Regions from separate parts of the Planococcus maritimus genome, predicted to be linked through region 2. Evidence: riboswitches for the same ligand, from Rfam matches in the RefSeq annotation. Region 2 holds a riboswitch; the other holds the start of a gene.
What was found. Region 2 has a riboswitch for FMN ahead of ribD (bifunctional diaminohydroxyphosphoribosylaminopyrimidine deaminase/5-amino-6-(5-phosphoribosylamino)uracil reductase RibD). Riboswitches for the same ligand answer to the same signal wherever they lie in the genome.

Region 1 (3,545 bases), 1.5 Mb from region 2:
TTTTTGGCCAGGGCGGAACTCTGTATAGCCATATGCCTCATATAGCAATTTTTCAAGATTCATATAGCTTCTCCTCTCACTGCCAATGCAAGGCGGATTTGGAAATAACTCGCGTCCGGCAAGCGCTCTTTAATATCCCGCAGGCGCATTGTCTTCATTTCTTTGCTGATTCGACGGATCGATTCAAATAACTCGTCATCCATAAATGAAGCTGGGCTAAAGGCCGGGTCATTCATCGCCAACTCAACGAAATGGTCTTCAATTGTGCTGGTCTTCAATTGCCTGAGTTCTGCTATTTGGCTCAGTGAGAATCCACGTTCGTATAGGTTTTGTGTTCGCTTAGCCGATTCCGTCAAAGCGGATTTCTGCACGATGCCTTCGAGTAGTCCTGTTAACAATGGGTATTCCATGCCTTCTAGGACATCTAGCCAAGCATGTAAAGCTGCGACTGCTGCAATTTTCATATCAATTGGCAGTCGGTGATGTTTTGCTGCCAGTTGGTCCCAAGTAAGCCCACCGACCCCATACCCAGACAGTCGCGCCATCAAAATATCTTTATGCATTTCGTCAGTCTTTGCTAACGCCAAGCTGACTTCAATTTGAAGCTTGAAAACGGCTTGGACCTCCGGTGAACGAAAATCGATTCGGTGTAAATAAGACTTGGTCCAGGACTGCACCGCTTCATCTGTCACCACCGGATCAAAACGTTTATGGTCTTGCATAAAATTGGACATTGTTTGCACTATCAAAGATAAACGCGAAAAAAAACGCCTCTCATTGCCCCTGTATTTCCAGCCATTTAATGGTGTAGTCGGCAATTTTAAGTCGATGGCAGATTGATGAAGCTGAATGCTATTGTCATCCGGCACCAATAGCCCTTGCGCCTGCAGCCTCTCAATAGAGTCCAGGTAGTCTTTTTTGTCCAGTTTCGGAAGCACGGCAAAATAAGGATGCAGGCCGAAATAGCCGATGTCTTGAATCGTTTGACCTGATTTCTTTCCTTTAATTAAATGATAAGGGGAAGAAACGGTCCGTTGACCGTCTACCGCTTTCATGATTGCTAAAACGACTTCATCGAATCGCACTGAATAAACCTCCCGGCGGTTTTGGGTTGAAAAAAATATAAAACATCTATAGAATAAACACGATAGTATAACTGAACTTGTTCGGAGATAAAGGAGAGGAACTAGAATGGCTAAATATACCATTGTTGATAAAGATACGTGTATCGCATGCGGAGCTTGCGGAGCAGCAGCACCAGACATTTACGATTATGATGATGAGGGCATCGCCTTCGTTATTCTTGATGATAACACGGGGACTGAACAAGTGCCAGATGAGCTAATGGAAGATATGGAAGACGCATTTGAAGGATGCCCGACCGATTCCATCAAGGTGGCAGACGAGGCATTTGAAGGAGATCCACTTAAATACGAAGACTGATTAGCGTATGGATCAATAGAAAAAGCGGTTGGAAGATGAATCTTCCAACCGCTTTTTTTTATGATAAATAATAGGAACGTTGTTTTTCAATCCAGGTATGCATGCTGCCGAAGATCAATAAAATAACCGTCGTAAGCGCAAGACCTTTGATCAAGTTAAACGGCAAGATGCCGAGCACAATCGTTGTATACAAGGCATTGCCTGTTTGTTCAGGCATGTTGAGGAAATACGTATACATCGGCAGGAAAACGAAGTAATTCAACAAACTCATGCCGATGGCCATAGAAAATGTACCGATCACCAAGCCGAATGCGATTCCTTTTTTAGTAGATACTTTGCGATAGATCGCATAGACCGGCAAAATGAACAATAGGCTCGTCGCAAAGTTCGCCATATGCCCTACAGGCACACCAGTCGGACTCCCTGAAAAGATCCAGTCCAATACGTTTTTAAAGAATGCTACTAAAACACCAGCAACTGGTCCCATCGTGATCGCTGCTATCAGCGCAGGCACATCACTGAAATCCACTTTCAAAAATGCAGGCAAGGCCGGCAGTGGAAAATTGAATAGCATCAACACAAATGAGATGCTGCTCAGCATACCGATGACAATCATCGATTGCAATTTTTTGTTCTTCATGTTCCTCTCTCCTTGTCGTGATTCACCAGAAGAAAGGTTCGAAACGCATGTTGCCACAAAAAATCCCTTAAGTAATAATCACTTAAGGGAGAGTCAGGCACACTGAAATAAACGGTCCGCCATATAAAAACGGCATGCGTCCGTACCTTCACCTTCTCCCATCCAGACTATACTGTCGGCTTTGGAATTTCACCAAATCCTGCTTTTTACGGCTCGCGGGCTGATGGACCGAAACGTCCAATTACCGCCGGTAGGGAATTGCACCCTGCCCCGAAGATGAATCGATATTTTTTTATACAAGTTAAGTTTATAAAAAAAAGACAGCAATGTAAACCATAGTGCTTACATTGCTGTCTTTTTATTTTTATGGCCAGTCCATGCGGTTGGGCGAAACCGGCAATTCAAGTTCTTCGGAAAAATCGAAGCCTGACCACTCGGACTGGACCGTATTGACTATTGTCAGCGAGGCATCGTAAGACTGTGCAGTAAGCGCCAGGCTTTCGATTAAGCGCATCGCCTCTATTCCCTCTAGTGACTCAAGGTCTAAGGTCTCTTCGAATGTCACGAGGGCATTTGTGCCATTCATGTCCACATCGTATTCGATGCCATCCGGTACCGGTGAACGATAATCATCATTCGGTGCTTGCTGAAGCGCGATGAGCGCATCTTCAACGCTCGCTTCAGACAAGCCGTAAGATGGAGCCAAATACCAGTCTTCTGTAGACGAAGCGATCAAATAATAACTTTGGCCTTGAACTCCCGGAAGAATTGGTTCAACCATTCCCACGTGTGCTAATTGCGCAGGTTCTCCCGAGACATTTAGTACGCGAATTTCCTCCTCGCCGAAGAAGGTTTCTTCTAAACTGTGAAGATACAGCAAGGTAGCAGCCGATCCTTGGTCATAATTATGATTCTCTGGGAGGAAATGGCTGATAATCGCACCGTCTTGCTGCAAGATTCCCTCATATGGATGATACTCATCAAAGCCCAATTTTGATTCGTCGATTTGTTCCGCAAATGCTTCATACAATTCGAGCGAAGTCGGTTCTGTCTCATCAACGGATTGTTTTGGAATGATAAAACTCACCGGCACTACGTAACCTCTTTGAGCCAGGCCGATTCGGAGGATTTGAGCGTCTGCTAGGTCTTGTTCATACACTGCTGTACGCAAGGCTTCCGGTTCTTCTATAACCATACTGGCTGCCTCTTCAGGCTCATCAATGGATTGTTCCGTTTGTTCTGTTTGAGCCTCATCTGCTGTCATCATCGATTCTGCATCGTCACTTTCAGTCTCGCTGCTGCTAGAGTCGTTTCCATTTTGCTGCAGCAAGGAAACCGCCAGCACCGTGATGCTCAAAAACGCAATGATAGCGACGAGTAATGGCAGCCAGCGCTTAGGCTGCTTCGGAACATACTGTGTCTGCGATACACGTTTATACACTTCGGCTTTGGGCCGATTATC
Region 2 (3,545 bases):
CCATACGAAACACTGGGCGAGAAACTGTCGCTGCCGCCATTTTTGGAGCCGAAACGAGAACAGATTGAATCCAGCGTGCGCCCGATCGATACTGTGCGCAGTATAAAAGCCATCGAAAAAGAATACCTATAAGAAATATTCGGCGCTGCTCATACGGGGCAGTGCTTTTTTATGTGAAAAAAGGGCGAGTGGCCAAAAATCTGAAATAATGGGACAATTTTGGGAACTTATCCCACTTCTCTTCGTATGTATAAATAACACGCGAAAAGGGGAGAAGAACGATGCCGAAATGCCAAAATTGCGGAACGACATGGACTTGGGTGCAGTGTGTTTGCCGACTGGTCACACTCGGGGATAGCTTGACTTGCCCATCTTGCAGGCAAGATCAATTCTTAACGGTAAAAGCACGTAAAAAGACAAGTTTGTTTGTCTTTATTGCGCCTCTTCTCATGTTCATTTCCGTCGCTTTTGGCATTGAGCCGTTCGCTTCCCTTGCCTTATTCCTCGCAACTTTCCTAGTGGTTCTGGGCATCTTTCCGTTTTTGATCGAATTGACAGACGAACGCGGGCCGATGTGGTGAATAGTCCTTTGTCTAGTGTTTCACTGGGAAATGAACCAAAGCCCCTCAGATAGGGATTCTTTTCTGGACAGCACATGATGCTTGCGCTAAACTTACAGATAATCATCTATAGCGTTCTTCGGGGTCGGGTGAAATTCCCAATCGACGGTAACGGAGCAATCCGAAGCCCGTGAGCCTTTCGGGGCAGGATTTGGTGCAAGTCCAAAGCCGACAGTTAAAGTCTGGATGGGAGAAGAACCGTCAAACAGCCTACTAGCAATCGCTTAGGTTTCTTTGATATGCACTTTCAAGGCCCCCTTTCTTTTATGAAAGGGGCCTTTTTTGCATACTGTGGATGATCAACTGAATAGTATTCCTTCGGGGTCGGGTGAAATTCCCAATCGACGGTAACGGAGCAATCCGAAGCCCGTGAGCCTTTCGGGGCAGGATTTGGTGCAAGTCCAAAGCCGACAGTTAAAGTCTGGATGGGAGAAGGAAGAACACGGAAATTATAGAGCAATCTATAGTTCTATTTCCTATTGTCTTCTAACCCATTGGTTTATCAATGGGTTTTTATTATGTTGTGAAAGGCGTGATCAAGTGGATGATCAGCAAATCATGAAGCAAGCTTTGGATTTGGCGCAATCAGCCGCCGGACAGACTTCGCCTAATCCGCTTGTCGGGTCGGTCATTGTCAAAGAGGGCCGGATTATCGGCATGGGCGCGCATCTGAAAGCGGGGCAGCCCCATGCAGAAATCCATGCGCTGAATATGGCAGGCGGTGAAGCGCAAGGCGCAGATTTGTATGTGACATTGGAGCCTTGCAGCCATCATGGCCGGACAGGCCCTTGCGCGGATGCGATTATTCGTGCCGGCATCCGCCGTGTCGTCGTCGCGGTGCTGGACCCGAACCCCCTCGTCTCAGGCCAAGGCATTCAAAAGCTTGAAGCCGCCGGGGTGATCGTAGAGACCGGCGTTTGCGAACAGCAAGCGGCGGAGTTGAACCGAATGTTCTTTACCTATATCCGCAAGAATCGGCCTTTTGTGACATTGAAACACGCCATTACCTTAGACGGCAAAATCGCGGTAACCGGTGGCCGTTCGGAAAAAATTACAGGGCCGGATGTTCAGCAAGACGTTCATAAACTGCGCTTGCTGCACGACGCCATTTTGGTCGGTGCACAGACTGTCGCACTCGACAACCCCCGCTTGACCAATCGGTTTGCCGACTCCCCGAGGCAGCCGATCCGTGTCGTATTGGATCGCCATTTACGTATCCCGATAGAGAGCCACGTTATTCAAGTACCTGATGCCCCTACTTGGATTATTGTTGGATCAGGGGTGGATATCGATAGCCGCGGAGCTTTTCCAGAGCACGTCGAAATCCTGCAGCTGGATACGCCCGATGTAGACATTGCCTCAGCATTGGAAGTGCTTGCTGCGCGCAAAGTTTTATCGGTACTGGTGGAAGGCGGCCAAAAAATCAACACCGCTTTCTTGCAAAGCGGTCAAGTAGATGAAATCGCAACGTATATCGCGCCAATCATTCTCGGCGACGAAGGAACGGTTTCCGTATTCGGTGATCTGCACGCCAGTTCAGCGTCGAACGGCGTCCGCTTGGAGACGCAGAAAGTTGAACGAATCGGAACGGATCTGAAGATCATCTCCACCTTAAAGGAGTGACACACATGTTTACAGGCATTATCGAAGAAAAGGGACAGCTCGCGGGCATTAAACGCGGCGCGTCCAGTATGGAAATGACGATACGTGCGCATGTCGTCTTAGAAGAAACAAAAATCGGCGACAGCATTTCAGTAGAAGGCGTGTGCTTAACCGTGACTTCAATGTCGAATGGCCGATTTACGGTGGATGTCATGCCGGAAACCTTTCACGGTACCACACTTTCGTCATTAAGTACCTCTAGCCCCGTCAACCTCGAGCGGGCGATGGCGGCGAACGGCCGTTTTGGTGGGCATCTTGTCGCTGGCCATATCGACGGGGTCGGCAAAATCTTGCGCAAGCGCCCTCAGGAAAATGCATTGTATATCGATATAGCAGCACCCGCTGAATTGCTTGCACAGTCTATTGTCAAAGGGTCTGTCGCGATCGATGGCGTCAGTTTGACGATTTTCGAGCTCAGCGAAAACCATTTGACCGTTTCGCTCATCCCCCATACAGCAGGGGAAACGACTTTAGGTAGCAAAAAAGTAGGCGATTCGGTCAATCTCGAAACCGATATGTTCGGGAAATACGTGCAGCGTTTTATGGAGCATGCGCCAAAACAACCGATGAACGCCGAGTATTTGCGGCGCCACGGATTTTAAAGGAGCAAACCGATGCGAAATACAATCGAAGAAGCAGTAAAGGATTTGCAGGCAGGAAAAGTTGTGATTCTAGTAGATGACGAGTCCAGGGAAAATGAAGGCGATTTTGTTTGTCTCGCGGAGCATGCGACGCCTGAAAACATCAACTTTATGGCAACGCACGGCCGGGGGCTCATCTGCACGCCGGTCTCACCGGATATCGCCTTGCGATTGAAACTCGATCAAATGGTCAGCCACAATACCGATCATCATGAAACGGCGTTTACTGTCAGTATTGACCATAAAGATGCCAAGACAGGAATCAGTGCATTTGAACGGTCGGACACCATTTTGAAGATGCTTGATACGAAAGCCGTGCCGCAAGATTTCAAACGGCCCGGGCATGTCTTTCCGCTCGTCGCGAAGTCAGGCGGCGTGTTCCAGCGCCAAGGCCATACAGAAGCATCCGTTGATTTGGCACGTCTATCCGGCAGTGAGCCGGCAGCAGTCATTTGCGAGATCATGAATGCGGATGGCACGATGTCGCGTATGCCTGATTTAGAAAAATTAGCGGATGCGCTGGAGTTGAAAATCATCACGATCGAAGACCTCTATGCGTATCGCGCGGAGAAAGACCCGATTCTCACAAGGGAATCGAGCGTACACATGCCGACAGATTTCG

Region 1: another riboswitch for FMN. It lies ahead of BBI11_RS09430 (ECF transporter S component); the one in region 2 lies ahead of ribD (bifunctional diaminohydroxyphosphoribosylaminopyrimidine deaminase/5-amino-6-(5-phosphoribosylamino)uracil reductase RibD).

The regions. Positions count from the first base shown of each region.
Region 1 covers NZ_CP016538.2:1,864,263-1,867,807, forward strand. The annotation lists gene BBI11_RS09415 (RecQ family ATP-dependent DNA helicase) at 1-63, opposite strand, end outside; gene BBI11_RS09420 (YpbB family protein) at 60-1,085, opposite strand; gene BBI11_RS09425 (ferredoxin) at 1,192-1,443, shown strand; gene BBI11_RS09430 (ECF transporter S component) at 1,502-2,083, opposite strand; FMN riboswitch at 2,230-2,365, opposite strand; gene BBI11_RS09435 (hypothetical protein) at 2,448-3,545, opposite strand, start outside.
Region 2 covers NZ_CP016538.2:410,257-413,801, forward strand. The annotation lists gene BBI11_RS02190 (ring-cleaving dioxygenase) at 1-132, shown strand, start outside; gene BBI11_RS02195 (TIGR04104 family putative zinc finger protein) at 282-581, shown strand; FMN riboswitch at 692-822, shown strand; FMN riboswitch at 931-1,061, shown strand; gene ribD (bifunctional diaminohydroxyphosphoribosylaminopyrimidine deaminase/5-amino-6-(5-phosphoribosylamino)uracil reductase RibD) at 1,161-2,243, shown strand; gene ribE (riboflavin synthase) at 2,249-2,884, shown strand; gene BBI11_RS02210 (bifunctional 3,4-dihydroxy-2-butanone-4-phosphate synthase/GTP cyclohydrolase II) at 2,897-3,545, shown strand, end outside.